Regions from separate parts of the Nocardiopsis sp. NPDC006198 genome, predicted to be linked through region 1. Evidence: predicted binding sites of a transcription regulator. Region 1 holds the regulator's gene; each other region holds the start of a gene.

The links. Region 1 encodes HrcA, which represses chaperone genes, less so after heat shock. Its sites were predicted from a motif close to TTGGCACTCTCNNNNNGAGAGTGCCAA; they were not measured.
Region 2: a site for HrcA is predicted at 1,553-1,579, ahead of groL (chaperonin GroEL). Genes of this name have one in related genera too.
Region 3: a site for HrcA is predicted at 1,574-1,600, ahead of groES (co-chaperone GroES). Genes of this name have one in related genera too.
Region 4: a site for HrcA is predicted at 2,507-2,533, ahead of ABZ234_RS24655 (FmdB family zinc ribbon protein). Genes of this name have one in related genera too.

What each region holds. Positions count from the first base shown of each region.
Region 1 is NZ_JBEXSY010000086.1:11,439-15,565, reverse strand. It holds gene ABZ234_RS31390 (DUF4870 domain-containing protein) at 1-678, opposite strand, end outside; gene ABZ234_RS31385 (DUF3097 domain-containing protein) at 846-1,718, opposite strand; gene hrcA (heat-inducible transcriptional repressor HrcA) at 1,894-2,907, shown strand; gene dnaJ (molecular chaperone DnaJ) at 2,912-4,051, shown strand; gene ABZ234_RS31370 (16S rRNA (uracil(1498)-N(3))-methyltransferase) at 4,048-4,127, shown strand, end outside.
Region 2 is NZ_JBEXSY010000005.1:98,377-102,503, forward strand. It holds gene ABZ234_RS05730 (ATP-binding cassette domain-containing protein) at 1-397, shown strand, start outside; gene ABZ234_RS05735 (ABC transporter permease) at 394-1,191, shown strand; gene groL (chaperonin GroEL) at 1,743-3,374, shown strand; gene ABZ234_RS05745 (Uma2 family endonuclease) at 3,615-4,127, shown strand, end outside.
Region 3 is NZ_JBEXSY010000070.1:22,189-26,315, forward strand. It holds gene ABZ234_RS29380 (class I SAM-dependent methyltransferase) at 158-1,432, opposite strand; gene groES (co-chaperone GroES) at 1,727-2,038, shown strand; gene groL (chaperonin GroEL) at 2,153-3,760, shown strand; gene ABZ234_RS29395 (sigma-70 family RNA polymerase sigma factor) at 3,926-4,127, shown strand, end outside.
Region 4 is NZ_JBEXSY010000045.1:51,712-55,838, reverse strand. It holds partial or broken gene ABZ234_RS24670 (D-alanyl-D-alanine carboxypeptidase family protein) at 1-643, shown strand, start outside; gene ABZ234_RS24665 (MscL family protein) at 850-1,254, opposite strand; gene ABZ234_RS24660 (SAF domain-containing protein) at 1,350-2,000, opposite strand; gene ABZ234_RS24655 (FmdB family zinc ribbon protein) at 2,108-2,488, opposite strand; gene ABZ234_RS24650 (5-formyltetrahydrofolate cyclo-ligase) at 2,890-3,522, opposite strand; gene galU (UTP--glucose-1-phosphate uridylyltransferase GalU) at 3,727-4,127, shown strand, end outside.

The sequences.
Region 1 (4,127 bases):
CCCCTGCGGGCCGCCGGCCGGTCGGCCGTAGGGCTGCTGGGGCTGTGCCTGGTGGGGGTGCCCGTAGGGCTGCTGTGCCTGCAGACCGTAGTCCTGGTGGCCCTGGTCGGGCTGCGGGGCGTAGGGGGACTGGCCGCCGGTCGGCTGTCCGTGGCCGGGGTGGGGCTGCTGTCCGTACGCGGGCTGGGCCCCCGAGGGCTGCCCGTACGCGGGCCCGCCGTAAGGCTGCGGGGGCTGGTGCCCGTGGGCCTGCTGCTCTCCGCCGGGAGGGGCGAAACCGGGCTGTGCCGGGGGCCCGCCGTAGGGCTGCTGGGGCGGTTGTCCGTAGCCGGGCTGTCCGTACGGGGGCTGTGCCTGGTCGGGCTGCGGGGCGTAGGGTGACTGGCCGCCGGAGGGCTGTCCGTGGCCGGGGTGGGGCTGCTGTCCGTACGCGGGCTGGGCCCCCGAGGGCTGCCCGTACGCGGGCTGTTCGCCCGAGGGCTGTCCGTACGGGGGCTGTGCCTGGTCGGGCTGCGGGGCGTACGGGGACAGGCCGCCCGACGGCTGCCCGTACCCGGGCTGCTGCGGTCGGCCCTCACCCCGGGGGCCGTACTCCTGCTGCCCGCCGTCCGGCTGCCCGGGCTGCCGGTCCTGGTCGGGGTCCTCCGGGGACGGGGGGTTCGTCGGGGTCTCGCTCATGCTCTTCCTTGGCTCCGCTCATGAGTGGCGGTTCTTGTACTTTCGCTCGTACCGACGACCGCGCGGGGCCGGAGGCGGGCGACCGCGGCGCCGGACACCGGGTGTCCGGACCGCGCCCTGGGCAGAATCCTAGGTCCTGGGGCCGTACCGGCGCGAAAACGGCCCGGTCACGGGTGGGCGCCCCGACCCGACGACGGGTCCCCGGGCTCGTCCGGATGGGGCCCCGTGACGAAGTCGATGAGCTCCTCCACGCGTCCGAGCAGCGAGGGCTCCAGATCAGCATAGGTACGGACCGACCCGAGGATCCTGCGCCACGCCTCACCGGTCTCCAGCCGCCACCCGAGGGCCTCGACGACGCCCTCCTTCCAGGGGCGCCCGCGCGGAACCTCCGGCCAGGCCCCGATCCCCACTGCGCCCGGGCGCACCGCCTGCCAGACGTCGACGTAGGGGTGGCCGGCGACCAGCACGTGCTCCCCGCGCACCCGCTCGGCGATCCGGCTCTCCTTGGACCCGGGGACCAGGTGGTCGACGAGGACCCCCAGGCGGCGGCCCGGGCCGGGGGAGAAGTCCGCCACGATCGAGGGCAGGTCGTCGACGCCCTCCAGGAACTCGACGGCGATCCCCTCGACGCGGAGGTCGTGGCCCCAGACCTTCTCCACGAGCTCGGCGTCGTGCGCGCCCTCCACGTAGATCCTGCTCTCCCGCGCCGTGCGCGCGGCGGCCCCGGGCACCGCCACCGAGCCGGACGCGCTCCGCAGGGGTCCCCGCGGCGCGGGCGCGGGGCGCACCAGGGTCACGGGTCTCCCGTCGAGCAGGAAGGCGGCCGGGCCGAGGTCGAACACCCTGCGGCGCCCCGCGCGGTCCTCCAGGGTCACGCTGGACCTGTCCCACGTCACGACCGCTCCGCAGAAGGCCTCGTCGGCGTCCTCCACGACCAGGTCCCGACTCAGGGCGACCTCGCGCACGGCCCCCTTGCGGGGCAGCCGCCAGTCGCCTGCGAGCACGTCGCGGCCGTAGCGGCCGGTTCCCTTGGTAGCCACGGTCGTGCAGTCTACTGGGGGAGGGTGTCGGTTCATCCGCGCCGTGGCGCACGTCGCCGCTCCGGAGGGAAGATCCGGCGCCTCCGCCGGTGTTACCGCCGAGGGGTAGCCGTCCGGGTTTGCGGCCGGGCATAGAATTAGCACTGAGGACCCCGGAGTGCCAGGAGGTGGCGAGTTGCTGGACGAGCGCAAGCTCGCTGTCCTGCGAGCGGTCGTGGAGGACTTCGTCAACACGAACGAGCCCGTCGGCTCCAGGGCGCTGGCCGACCGGCACAGGCTCGGGGTCTCTCCCGCGACCATCCGCAACGACATGGTCGCGCTGGAGGAGGACGGGTACATCGCCCAGCCCCACACCAGCGCGGGACGCGTGCCCACGGACAAGGGGTACCGGCTCTTCGTCGACCGGCTCTCCTCCGTCAAGCCCCTGTCGGCGCCGGAGCGCCGCGCCATCGAGTCCTTCCTCGCCGGAGCGGTGGACCTGGACGAGATCGTCGCGCGGACCGTGCGGCTCCTCGCGCAGCTCACCCGCCAGGTCGCGATCGTGCAGTACCCGTCGCTGACCCGTTCCTCGGTCCAGCACGTCGAGCTGGTCCCCCTGGGGGGCCAGCGGGTCATGATGGTCGTGATCACCGACACGGGCAGGGTCGAGCAGCGCGTCATCGACGGCCTCGGCGAGGTCAACGGAACCGCGGTCAACGACCTGCGCTCCATGCTCAACCGCGCCATCTCCGGTCTCCACCTCGGAGAGGTGCCCGACGCGGTGGAGGACCTGCCCGCGCAGGTCCCGCCCGAACACCGCCAGATGGCGGTGGCCGTCCTCTCCGTCCTGCTGGAGAGCCTCGTCGAACGGCACGAGGAGAAGATCGTCCTCGCGGGGACGGCCAACCTCGCCGCCGTGGACTTCGCCGCCAGCCTGCGGGACGTCCTGGAGGCGCTGGAAGAGAACATGGTCCTCATCCGTTTGCTGGGTGAGGCGAAGGACCCGTCAATGCTCACGGTGCGCATCGGCGCGGAGAACTTCCACGAGGGTCTCCGGTCCACCTCCATCGTCTCGGCCGACTACGGTGTGGGAAACCAGTCGCTCGCCAAGATCGGTGTCGTGGGGCCCACCCGGATGGACTATCCGGGAACAATGGGAGCGGTACGCGCCGTGGCTCGGTATGTCGGACAGATTTTGGCAGGACAGTAACTCAGTGGCCAGAGACTATTACCAGGTTCTCGGGGTGCGTCGCGACGCGTCCAAGGACGAGATCAAGAAGGCGTACCGGAGGCTCGCGCGCGAGCTCCATCCGGACATCAACCCCGACCCCGCGACCCAGGAGCGCTTCAAGGAGGTGACCCAGGCCTACGAGGTCCTCTCCGACGAGAACAAGCGCCGGATGTTCGACATGGGCCAGGACCCCTACGCTCCCGGCGGTGGCGGCGCGGGAGGCTTCGGCGGCGGGGGCGGGTTCGCCTTCGACGACATCATGAACGCCTTCTTCGGCGGCGGCCAGCCCGGCGGGCGCGGCCCCCGGGAACGGGTCCGGCGCGGGCGCAGCATCAAGATCCGGGTCGAACTGGACCTGGTGGAGACCGCGTTCGGGGTCAGCAAGGAGATCACCTTCCCCACCGCGATCCTGTGCGAGACGTGCCAGGGCGAGGGGACCGCGGCCGGTTCGCACCGCACCACGTGCGAGATGTGCCACGGCCAGGGCGAGGTCTCCCAGGTGACGAGGTCCTTCCTGGGCCAGGTCATGACCTCCCGCCCCTGCCCGCAGTGCTCGGGCCAGGGCTCGGTCATCACCAACCCCTGCGGCGACTGCGCGGGAGAGGGCCGGGTGCGCGAGAAGGTCACCCGCACCGTCAAGATCCCGGCCGGCGTCGACGACGGCACCCGGATCCAGCTCGCCGGAGAGGGTGAGGTCGGCCCCAACGGCGGCCCGCGCGGCGACATCATCCTGGAGATCATCCAGCGTCCCCACCCGACCTTCGAGCGGCGCGGCGACGACCTGCACTGCACGGTGACGGTCCCCATGACGGCCGCCGCGCTGGGCGCGTCCTTCGCCTTCGACACCCTGGACGGGACCGAGAACATCGATCTGCGGCCGGGCACCAACTCCGGCCACGTCATCACCCTGTCCAACAAGGGCGTCACGCACCTGGACGGGGGAGGCCGGGGCGACCTGCGCATCCGCGTCGACGTGGAGACCCCGGGCAAGCTCGACGAGGAGCAGGAGAACCTCCTCCGCAAGTTCGCCGAGCTGCGCGGCGAGGACCAGTCCCCGGGGCGGTTCAGCCCCGGGCACGGCGGCCTCTTCGCCAAGCTCCGCGACGCCTTCGGCGCGAAGTGACACCCCCCGTCTTCCTGGTCGGGACCGCCGCACTGGCGGCCGACCGGGTGACGGTGGACGGCCCCGAGGGGCACCA
Region 2 (4,127 bases), on a different contig from region 1:
CACCACGCACTACCTCGACGAGGCCGACGACATGGCCGAACGGGTCCTGGTCATCGACCACGGACGCGTCATCGCCGACGGCACCGCCGACGAGCTCAAGGGCAAGGTGTCCGGGGACCTGGTCACCTTCTCCGTGGGAAGCGAGGAGGACGCGCGCACGGGCGCCGGGATCGCCGAGCGGGTGCCCTCCGCCGGGCCCGCCGAGGTCGTCACCGCCGTGGGCCGGGACCCGGAAGTGCGCTTCCGCGTGGAGCGCGGGGACGGCGTCCTGCCCGAACTGCTGCGCACCCTCGACACGGCCGGGGTCGCGCTGCTCTCCGTGCGGGTGCAGCGGCCGACCCTGGACGACGTGTTCCTGACCCTGACCGGGCGCAGCCTGCGCGAGGAGGAGGCATGACCGTGAGTGAACAGCCGAGGACCGGGGCGGCCCCGGCGCGCGGGTCGGGCGTCGCGCGCGACACCTGGACCGTGTTCGTCCGCCAGATGCGCCCGCTGCTGCACCGGCCCCTGCTCCTGGGCTTCGGGATGCTCCAGCCGATCCTGTACCTGGTGCTGTTCGCGCCCCTGCTCACCGGGCTGGCGGGGGCCGAGGGCGAGAATCCCTGGCAGTGGTTCGTGCCCGGCCTGCTGGTCATGGTCGCCCTGTTCACCACGGGGTTCGCCGGGTTCGGGCTGCTTCCGGAGATGGCCTCCGGCGCGCACGAGCGGATGCTGGCCACCCCGGCGAGCCGGGTGTCGCTGCTGCTCGGCCGGGTGCTGCGGGACGTGGCGCAGATGATGGCGCAGATGGTGCTCATCATCGTGCTGGTGATCCCCTTCGGGCTGCGGATCTCCGTGGCGGGCGCGGTGGTCGGCCTGCTCCTGCTCGCCGTCCTGGGGATCGGCCTGTCCACCCTGTCGTACCTGACGGCCATGGCGGTGAAGCAGACCTACGTGTTCGCTCCGGTGCTCCAGACGGTGATCATGCCGCTGATGCTGCTGTCCGGCGTGCTGCTCCCGATGGAGCTGGCCCCGTCGTGGCTCTACGGCCTGTCCCGGCTCAACCCGGTGGCCTACGTCGTGGACGCCGAACGGGCCCTGTTCGCGGGCGACTGGGGCCTGTCGGTCGGGATCGGCTGGGCCGTCGCGGTCGCGCTGGCGGTCGCGGCGCTCGCGTTCGGCTCCCGGGCGATGCGCAGGCTCAGCTCCTGAGGACTGTGCTTGTTCTGGGCCTCCGCTTCGCTTCGGCCCGTGCCCGGGTGCCTGTCAGCGCGGGAACCTTCGGCGCCTACGGCAGGTTGGCTCGTTCCTCGCGAACCCGCCTACGGCACCTCCAGAACCCCGCGGGCACCCGGGCTGTGCTTGTTCCGGGCCTCCGCCTCGCTTCGGCCCGTGCCCGTTCCGGGCCTCCGCTCCGGCCCGGGGCCTGCACCGGGCCCCGGGCCGGAGCGGGCCGTTCGCGCAGGCACGGAGGGTGCCGGAGCCTGTCCGCTGAGCGCGGAAAACCGCTCATCACGGGGTGTATGTGCAGGTAGATGCTGGTAGGAGGGGAGGGGAAATCGTGACCACATCGTTTGCACTCTCCATGGTCGAGTGCTAAAAAGGGACCTGGTTAGCACTCGCCTTCCTTGAGTGCTAACCGGATCGAGGCTGCGAGACCGTGGCTCCCGACAGCAGGGTTGTCGGAGCGCTCCGGTCGTCCGTCGCGGGCGCATGCCTCGTCCCATCGCGTATCAGCCCGGTCACGGGAGGACAAGAATCCAATGGCAGCCAAACTGATCGCGTTCGACGAGGAGGCCCGTCGCGGCCTCGAGCGCGGCATGAACCAGCTCGCGGACGCCGTCAAGGTCACGCTCGGCCCGAAGGGCCGCAACGTCGTTCTGGAGAAGAAGTGGGGCGCCCCCACGATCACCAACGACGGTGTCTCCATCGCCAAGGAGATCGAGCTCGAGGACCCCTGGGAGAAGATCGGGGCCGAGCTGGTCAAGGAGGTCGCCAAGAAGACCGACGACGTCGCGGGTGACGGCACCACCACCGCCACCGTGCTCGCCCAGGCCCTCGTCCGCGAGGGGCTGCGCAACGTCGCCGCCGGCGCCAACCCGATCAGCCTCAAGCGCGGCATCGAGGCCGCCGTCTCCCGCATCAACGAGGAGCTCGGCAACCTCTCCAAGGACATCGAGACCAAGGAGCAGATCGCCTCCACCGCCTCGATCTCCGCCGGCGACACCCAGATCGGCGAGACCATCGCCGAGGCGATGGACAAGGTCGGCAAGGAAGGCGTCATCACCGTCGAGGAGGGGCAGACCTTCGGGCTCGAGCTGGAGCTCGCCGAGGGCATGCGCTTCGACAAGGGCTACATCTCGCCCTACTTCGCCACCGACCTCGAGCGCATGGAGACGGTCCTCGAGGACCCCTACATCCTCATCGTCAACTCCAAGATCTCGAACAACAACGAGTTCCTGCCGGTCGTCGAGAAGGTCCTCCAGGCCGGTCGTCCGCTCGTCGTCATCGCCGAGGACCTGGAGGGCGGCGCCCTCCAGACGCTGATCGTCAACAAGATCCGCGGCACCTTCAAGTCCGTCGCCGTCAAGGCCCCGGGCTTCGGTGACCGCCGCAAGGCCCAGCTCGGCGACATCGCCGTGCTGACCGGCGGCCAGGTCATCACCGAGGAGGTCGGCCTCAAGCTGGAGAACACCGAGCTCGACATGCTCGGCCGTGCCCGCAAGGTCGTCGTCACCAAGGACGAGACCACCATCGTGGACGGCGCCGGTGACGCCACCGCGATCGCCGGTCGCGTGAACGAGATCCGCAACGAGATCGAGCGCACCGACTCCGACTACGACCGCGAGAAGCTCCAGGAGCGTCTCGCCCGCCTGGCCGGCGGCGTGGCCGTCATCAAGGCCGGCGCCGCGACCGAGGTGGAGCTCAAGGAGCGCAAGCACCGCATCGAGGACGCCGTCCGCAACGCCAAGGCCGCGGTCGAGGAGGGCATCCTGCCCGGCGGTGGCGTCGCGCTGCTGCAGGCCAGCGTCCCCGCGTTCGCCAAGCTCGACCTCGAGGGCGACGAGGCCATCGGCGCCGACATCGTGCGTCGCGCCATCGCTGAGCCGCTCAAGCAGATCGCCATCAACGCCGGCCTCGAGGGCGGCGTCGTGGCGGAGAAGGTCCGCAACCTGGAGCCCGGTTTCGGCCTCAACGCCGCCACCGGTGAGTACACCGACCTGTTCAAGGACGGCGTCATCGACCCGACCAAGGTCACCCGCTCCGCTCTGCAGAACGCGGCCTCCATCGCCGGTCTGTTCCTGACCACCGAGGCCGTCATCGCCGAGAAGCCGGAGAAGGCGTCGGCTCCCGCCGGCGACCCGACCGGTGGCATGGGCGGCATGGACTTCTAGGACCTCCTGGAGTTCTGGGGTCCGGTACGCGACCTCGCCCGCGACGACCGGGCGGCCCTTCGGGGCCGCCCGGTTTCGCTGTGTCCGGGGCCGGTGCCTCCGGGGCTACCGGCGCGGGGACCGCCGGGCACGGGGACTGTCCTTCGGAGGGGGCCGTGGCTATTCTGCGAAGTGTCGGGCGGACGGGGGTGCGGAGCGTTACGCTTCCTGTCCGGAGGTGCGAGCGAGATGAGTCCGGCCATGACGGAAGCCGCCCCGGCGGCGGAGTCGTCGCGATGGGACCACGTGCTGCGCACCTGGCGAGAGCTGGATGTGCACGACGGCCGACGGGCCGAGATCGTCGATGACGACGGAGTCGTGCTCGTGGCGCCCCCTCCCGAACCTCACACCTACATCGCGGCCCGGGTGAACCGTGCTCTGCTCAGCACGGTCCCCGACGACCGGGGCGTCTACCAGACCCTCGGCATCCAGCTCCCGGTCGTCGAGCGGTTGTACGTGCCGGACCTGGTGGTCATGCCCGAGTCCGTCGTCCTCGATCCGTCCGTGAGCCCCTGCCCGGCGGACGAGGCCGAACTGGTGGTCGAGATCGTGTCCAGGAGCAGCATGGACGTCGACCGCAGGAAGAAGCTGTGGGGCTACGCCCACGCCCCGGTCCCGCTCTACCTGCTGATCGACGCCTGGGACGACATGGGACCGTCGGTCACCCTCTACGAGCAGCCCGGCAACGGCCGGTACAACCACGCCACGACCGTG
Region 3 (4,127 bases), on a different contig from region 1:
AGGGAAGGACTGCAGCGGTCGTCAGTTTAACGACCTGGGTCCCTTCGCCCCCAGGGGACGGCGGAAGATCTGGGTGAGAGAGGTAACGATCTGGGGTCCGCGCCCCCGCCGCCCGGCGTGCCGGGGGCCCGGGCGCCGACGGGCCGCCGACGGGGGGTCACCCCGGGGAGGGGGTCCCGACCTCGCGGCACAGCAGGCAGAAGGGCCGGTCGCCGATCCTGGTGAGGACCACGGTCACCGACTCGGGGCCCGACGCCCGCAGATCACGGCGCAGCTTCTCCGTGTCCACGGCCGATCCGCGTTTCTTGATCGTTACCGTCCCGGCGTTCAGCGCCCGCACCGCAGACCTCAGGCGCTTCAGGGAGAACGGCAGCATCTCCACCACCTCCAGCACCCGCCACAGCGGCGACACGGCCGCCGTGTCCGCGGTGAAGTAGGCGATCCGCTCGTCCAGCAGCGCGCCGTCCACCCGCGCCGCCGCCTCCGCCACCAGGTGCGACCGCACCACGGCCGGGTCCGGGTCGTACAGGTAGCGCCGGGCCGGGGCCACGGGCGCCGGGCCCGCCCCGGGGTCGGCGTCCAGGTGCGCGGCCGCCCCCTCCCGGGCCAGCAGGCCCTCGCGCTCGTGCAGGACCGTGGCGCGCCGCCGGGCCCCCGCGCCCTCCGCCAGGGCGCCGAACCACAGGGCCGTCTCCTTGAGCTCCCCGTCCACCGAGATCCACTCGGCGGAGGCGTCCTCGGGCAGTGCCTCGTGCGGGATGCCCGGAGCCGCCTTCAGGCAGGCGGCCTCCGCGGCCCCGGCCAGCCCCGTCGCCACGTCCCACGGGGGGGAGTAGGCGGCCGGGTCGAACACCCGGCCGCGCCCGCCGCGCCTGGCCGGGTCGCAGAACAGCAGCGGGTAGCGGCCGACCGCCGACGCGCCGACCTCGCCCTCGCGGACCCGCGCCAGGTCCGACAGCCCGAGGGCCCCGATGTTGGCGCGGGCGACCGCCACCGTCAGCGGGTCGGAGTCCACGCCCTCCACGGGGACGCCGCGCCCGGCCAGCGCCAGCAGGTCCGCGCCGATCCCGCAGCACAGGTCGCCCGTGGAGCCGCCCGCCGGCACCGAACCCGCGACCGCGGCGGTCCGCCCCGCCCGGTACTCGGCCACGACGCGCCGGGTGGACTGCTCCAGGCCGTTCGGGGTGAAGAACATCCGCCCCGCCGCGTCGCCGAACTTGGCCCGGCCGCGCTCGCGGAGGGAGACCTGGGTCAGGAGCGCGTTGACCAGCTCCGAGACGGGTAGATCAGGGTCCAGGGCCGCCACGCGCGGGTCGGACCGCAGCAGGGACGCCGTGCCGAGCTGGTCCCGGACCGCGCTCCCCGGATCGACGCCCGCCAGCACCTCCCGGCCCGCGTCGGAGAGCAGCGCCTCGAAGGCGGGCACGCGCATGGGGTTCACCTCGGACGTCGAAGGGCGGTCTGTGTCGGCGGACCCGGACGCCCCGCGCGTCGTGGGGGCCGCCGCGGCGCGGGCAGGATGCCCGGCTCCTCACGGAAGTCCCCGACCGGGGGTCACGGTCGCATTTCCATTCTGGCACTCTCAGGGGTAGAGTGCTAATCGCGACGACGCCGGTCTGGCACCCGCGACGACAGGCCGCCTCTGTCGCCCCTTTTTCGCAGTCGGTCCGCGTGCCAGCGCGGACCGGAGCCAGTACACCGAAACTTTGAAGGGGGAGGTCACACCGTGTCGACCGCCACCAAGACCGTGCTGAAGCCGCTCGAGGACCGCGTCGTGGTCAGGACGCTGGAGGCCGAGCAGACCACCGCTTCCGGTCTGGTCATCCCGGACACCGCCAAGGAGAAGCCCCAGGAGGGCGAGATCCTCGCCGTGGGCCCCGGCCGTTGGGACGACGAGGGCGACAAGCGCATCCCGCTGGACGTGAAGGTCGGCGACGTCGTCCTCTACAGCAAGTACGGCGGCACCGAGGTCAAGTACGACGGCCAGGAGTACCTGGTCCTCTCCGCCCGCGACCTGCTCGCGGTCGTCGAGAAGTAGGTCTCGACGGGGCCCGGTCCACCGGGCTCGGAGCCAGGCATCCCGCACCGGTCGGCATAACGCCGGGCGGGGCGGGATGCTCGTTTTATACGAGCCTCAAGAGGAAGCACCCACATGCCGAAGATCCTGGAGTTCGAGGACGACGCCCGCCGCGCCCTCGAGCGGGGCGTCGACCGCCTCGCCAACGCCGTCAAGGTGACGCTCGGCCCGCGCGGCCGCAACGTCGTCATCGACAAGAAGTTCGGCGCCCCCACCATCACGAACGACGGCGTGACCGTCGCCCGTGAGATCGAGCTGGACGACCCGTACGAGAACCTGGGCGCCCAGCTGGTCAAGGAGGTCGCCACCAAGACCAACGACGCCGCCGGTGACGGCACCACCACCGCGACCGTCCTGGCCCAGGCCCTGGTCCGCGAGGGTCTGCGCAGCGTCACCTCCGGCGCCTCCCCGCTCGCCCTCAAGAGGGGCATCGACGCCGCGGCCGCCCGCGTCTCCGAGATCCTCCTGGAGCGCGCCCGCCCCGTCGAGGAGCGCGAGGACATCGCCTACGTGGCGACCAACTCCGCCCAGGACGCCCAGATCGGCGACCTGATCGCCGAGGCGTTCGACAAGGTCGGCAAGGACGGCGTCATCACGGTGGAGGAGGCCCCCACCTTCGGGATGGACCTCGACTTCACCGAGGGGCTCCAGTTCGACAAGGGCTACGTCTCGCCCTACTTCGTCACCGACGGCGACCGCCAGGAGGCGGTGCTGGAGGACGCCCTCATCCTCATCAACCAGGGGAAGATCAGCAGCCTCAACGAGCTGCTGCCCCTGCTGGAGAAGGTCGTCCAGAGCAAGAAGCCGCTCCTGATCATCGCCGAGGACATCGACGGCGACGCGCTGGGCGCCCTGGTGCTCAACAAGATCCGGGGCACGCTCAACGTCGCCGCCGTCAAGGCGCCCGGCTTCGGCGAGCGCCGCAAGGCCATGCTCCAGGACATCGCCGTCCTCACCGGCGGCCAGGTCATCGCCGAGGAGGTCGGCCTGACCCTGGAGAACGCCGAGCTCGACGCGCTGGGCAGCGCCCGTCGCACCGTCATCACGAAGGACGCGACGACCATCGTCGACGGTGCCGGCGAGCAGTCCGAGATCGACGACCGCGTGCGCCAGATCCGCAAGGAGATCGAGGCGAGCGACTCCGACTGGGACCGCGAGAAGCTCCAGGAGCGCCTGGCCAAGCTCGCGGGCGGCGTGTCCGTCCTGCGCGTCGGCGCCGCCACCGAGGTGGAGCTCAAGGAGAAGAAGCACCGCCTGGAGGACGCCATCTCGGCGACCCGCGCGGCCATCGAGGAGGGCATCGTCGCCGGCGGCGGGGCCTCCCTGGTGCACGCGGCGTCCGCCCTGGACGACCTCGGGCTGACCGGCGACGAGGCCACCGGTGTGGCGATCGTGCGCCGCGCCCTGGTCGAGCCCGCCCGGTGGATCGCGGAGAACGCGGGCGCCGAGGGCTACGTCGTGACCCACCGGATCTCCGAGCTGGAGGTCGGCCACGGTTACAACGCCGCCAAGGGCACCTACGGCGACCTGACCGCCCAGGGCATCCTCGACCCGGTCAAGGTCTCCCGCTCCGCCGTCCAGAACGCCGCGTCCATCGCGGGCATGCTCCTGACCACCGAGGTCCTGGTGGCGGACAAGCCCGAGGAGGAGGCGGACGACCACGGCCACGGCCACGGTCACTGACCCCACGCCCCGGACCCGGTGACGGGTCGGGTGTGAATCCGGCCCGGGGGCGGGACACGTCGGTGTCCCGCCCCCGCGCACTACCACGTGAGCCCCTCTTTTCCCTCTGGAGTGTGTGGCGTTTTCGGACGTTTTTCCCAAAACGTGACCATTCCGTAGTTGGCGATTGGAGCGGTTGGGTCCCGCAGTGGGGGCATCATTCCTAACGTGACGGATGCAGGCGCCCGGGGGGGCGCTACCGCGCAGCGGCCAGGGACACACGGGCAGGCGGACTCCGCCGCCCGCGACACAGGGTTGAACCATCTGGGCTCGCTCGCCGTCCGGGGGGACGACGGGGCCATGGACTCGCTGTTGCGCGCGGTCCGGC
Region 4 (4,127 bases), on a different contig from region 1:
GCAGTCCTACGCGGCGAAGATCTCCGAGAACAACCAGGCGCTCATCCAGGACGCCACCGACCTCCGCGAGGAGCAGGTCGGGCTGGCGAGCCAGGCGCAGGAGCTCCAGACCACCACCCAGCTGGAACAGGTGGAGCTCGCGGCGGAGGTCGAGGACCTGCGCGAGCAGTCCGAGACGAGCATGAACGAGCTCGTCCAGGAGCTGGAGGACCGGGGCATCGACCCGGACGCCTACATGGCCGCCGCGGACTGCGACCCCTCGGCGGCGTCGAGGGCGAACGGCTCGCCCAACGGCCTGCTGCCGTCCGACGCCCTGTGCGACCTGTACGACGACAAGCAGCTGCGCGCCGACGCCGCGGTCGACTTCCTCGAACTCAACATGAGGTACGTGGCGGAGTTCGGCGAGAACATGTGCATCACCAGCGCCTACCGCGACCTGCCCAACCAGCACCGCGTCTACGCGCAGGAGCCGCCCGGCTTCGCCGCCGTCCCGGGCACGAGCAACCACGGCCTGGGCCAGGCGATCGACCTGGGCTGCGGGATCCAGAACTTCAGGTCCGAGCGCTGGAACTGGATGGAGGCCAACGGGGCCGAGTTCGGCTGGCACCATCCCGCCTGGGCGAAGTCCAGCCCCTTCGAGCCCGGCCTCTGGGATAACCGCGGATCCCCCCGGGGGGGCGCCCCCTACCGCCCCCCCCCCGACCTGTGTCCGGGGTGTCCGCGGCCTCCCGCGCGGCCGGGAGGAGGGGCCGTGACCCGGTCCGGGAACGGCCGGGCGGTCCCGTGCTCCGCGACGGCCGGGCGGCCCCGGGGCCCGCGGGGACCGGACGGTCTGCGGCCCCGGAACGGTCAGACGGTCTCCGGCACGACCTCGCTCGTGCAGTGGGAGCACCGGGACGCCTTCTTGTCGATGTCGACGCAGCAGTAGGGGCAGGCCCGGGTGGTGGCCTCCTCGGCCTTGACGAACCTCTCCATGAGCTTGCCGAGCGGCAGGACGATCAGGAAGTACAGGACCGCGGCGGTGATCAGGAACGAGATCAGGGCGTCGATGAACGAGCCGTACATGAACCGGCTGCCGTTGATCTCGAAGTAGAGGTCGCCGAACGTGGGGATACCGCCGAAGATCCCGATCAGCGGGGTGATGAACCCCTCGGTGAACGCGGTGATGAGGTTGGCGAAGACCGTGCCGATCACGACCGCGACCGCCAGCTGCACCAGGTTTCCCTGGAGCAGGAACTTCTTGAAGCCTTCCATGGAACAGCCCTACGTACTCGATGTGTGTGGGAGGGCCGGCGCGTCCGAGGGGCGCTCACCGGCGCCCGCCAGCTTTCACCACCACACGTCATCGGTCAACCGCGAATGGTGATGGACAGGCGTGACGCCGTGGCGTGGCCCGCCAGGCTCCGGGCCTCCGCGGGCGTCGCGGCGATGAGGATCAGCGCGCCTCCCCCGCCGCCCCGGTCGGACTCGGCCGGAAGGGCGAGGACGGGGCGGTCGCTGACCACCTCCACGGCGGGCCCCGCGCGCACCGGGGCGAACTCGTCGGGGCTCCCCGCGGCGAGGACGTCCACCCGGCTGCCGGGGGAGAGGAGCCCGACCGCACCGGGGTCGGAGACCCGTACGGGGACGGCCACCAGGCCGGGCCCGTACGGGCCCGCGGGAGGGTCGGAGAGGCGGGCGTCGGTGATCACCTCGCCCCGGCGTACCGGGGACGTGAGGGAGAGGCCCGCCGCCTCCGTGTCGGCCGGGAGCGCGCCGTCCGGCACCGCGTCGGAGGGCAGGGGGCGCGGGGCGAGGTCGCCCGCGGCGAGCGGTGACGTGGCGTCGAGGTCCCTGGCGGCGACGAGGACGAGGCCGGCCGGCTCCGGGGGCGGGCGTACCGCCAGCACGGCGCTGAGGAGCGCGGCGGCCGCGAGGAGGGCGGCGACGACGCGCCGGTGCCGGTCCAGCAGGCGGGTGAGCGCCCGGCGGTGCCGGTAGGGGGGTGGTGCGCTGGTCATGTTCCAACGCTAGGCCGCGGCGGGGCCGTGCGGCCGTTGTCCACAGGCCGGACGTGCCGAGCGCCGCCGAGTGTTCGGCGGCGCTGCGTCGGTCAACGGCCCTGCGGCTAACCTGCCGCGGCGGCGGTGCTGCTGGTCGTGCTGGTGCTGGTGCTCGTGCCGGCGCCGGTGCTCGCCTTGGAGCCCGAGTCGCCGGAGGAGCTCTTGGCGTCCGTGCCGGAGGAGGCGGTGCCGCCGGACTCGGAGGAGCCGGAGTCCTTGCCGTCGCCGGAACCGGCGTTGGAGCCGGTCAGGACGGAGCTGTTGGAGGTCTTGCCGCTGTCGGTGCGGTAGAAGCCGGAGCCCTTGAAGACGATCCCCACGGCGGAGTACACCTTGCGCAGGCGTCCCTCGCACTCGGGGCAGACGGTCAGCGCGTCGTCGCTGAAGCTCTGCACGACCTCCATCTGGGCGCCGCACTCGGTGCACGCGTACTGGTACGTAGGCACTGTTCCGGGTCCTCCTTGCTGGCACTCTCGCCCGTTGACTGCTAAATAGTACGCGCTCGCCGACCGGAGCCGCGACAGCAGCTCGCGCCGAGCGCGCGCGGCAGCGGCCCAGGTGCCGGAACGGTGGCGTCGCCGGGGCGCGACCGCCAGGGACAACGCCCGGCCCGGACGGGATAATCCCCGCCGTCACGGGCCGGGGAGGACGCCCCGGCCGACCGCCCGGGCCCCGCTCCCGGACCGGTCCTCCCCGTGAGGGCGCCCCCGGCGGGCGGTCCGAACCCGGCCCGCTGGCCGCCGGTCGCGGACACAGGTCGGGACGGAGGGGCCGGGACCCCGTCCGCGCGTCCGCGGGCCGACGTACGTCCTCGGGCCGTCCTTCGACGGGACCACCCCCGCCCGCGTCACACGGTGTCGTGCCCCCCGGGCCACACCCCGCCCGCGAACACGCGCAGGCCGCCGCCGGGTGTGAGGACGGCGTCCACCGGCCGGTCGTGCGGCTCGGCGGGAAGGGAGTCCACGAGCTCGTCGTCGTGTACCAGGGCGATCGCCGGGGTGTGCGGGCCCTTGTGCGCGAGTGCGCGGTCGTAGCAGCCGGCGCCCCGGCCGAGCCGGTTCCCGCTCCGGTCCACGGCGAGGGCGGGGCAGACCACGGCGTCCGCCCGGGCGAGCGCCCCGGGGCCGTAGCGGTGCCCGGTGGGCTCCACCAGGCCGTGCCCGGCCGGGGCCAGGCCCTCGGGCCCGTCGAAGGCCGCCCAGTCCAGGTCGCCGCCGGGCAGGAACACGGGCAGCAGCACGTACGTGCCGCGCTTCCACAGGGCCGTCACCAGCTTGCGGGTGCCGGGCTCCCCTCCGACGGAGTAGTAGCACGCGACCGTCCCGCCCATGGCGAGCCACGGGACGCCCATCAGGGCGTCCCGGACCGCCGACCCGACCCGCGCGCGCTCCTCCGCGCCCCGGGCCCGCCGCCGGGCGAGGACGTCCCCGCGCAGCCGGGCCTTCTCCGACGGACCGCCGTCACCGCTGCTCCCGCTCATGGGGCCAGTGTGGCAGCGGGACGGACCGGGCGGCGAGGGGGCCGCTCCCGCCGGGGCGGTCCGGGCGCGTCCGGCGGAGCCTGCCCCGGGCGGTGAACGCCCGGTGGCGGTTTGCGCTCCGCCGCCCGAAAGAGCGGGGACTTCTTGGCGCCCGGCCGGGCGTCGGGGCGCCGAGACGGCCGGGGACTGTCCTAAAGTGCCGACATGAACGACGCCACCGAGCAGAAGCGACCCTCCGCGTCCGCGCCCGTCACCAAGGCGGTCGTGCCCGCGGCCGGCCTGGGCACGCGGTTCCTCCCCGCGACCAAGGCCACGCCCAAGGAGATGCTGCCGATCGTGGACAAGCCCGCGATCCAGTACGTCGTGGAGGAGGCGGTCGCCGCCGACCTCAAGGACGTCCTGATGATCACGGGACGCAGCAAGCGCTCCATCGAGGACCACTTCGACAGGGCCTACGAGCTGGAGGAGGCCCTGGAGGCCAAGGGCGACGACGCACGGCTGCGCTCGGTGCGCGAGTCCAGCGACCTCGCCCAGGTCCACTACGTCCGCCAGGGGGAGCCCAGGGGGCTCGGCCACGCGGTCCTGTGCGCGGAGGCGCACGTGGG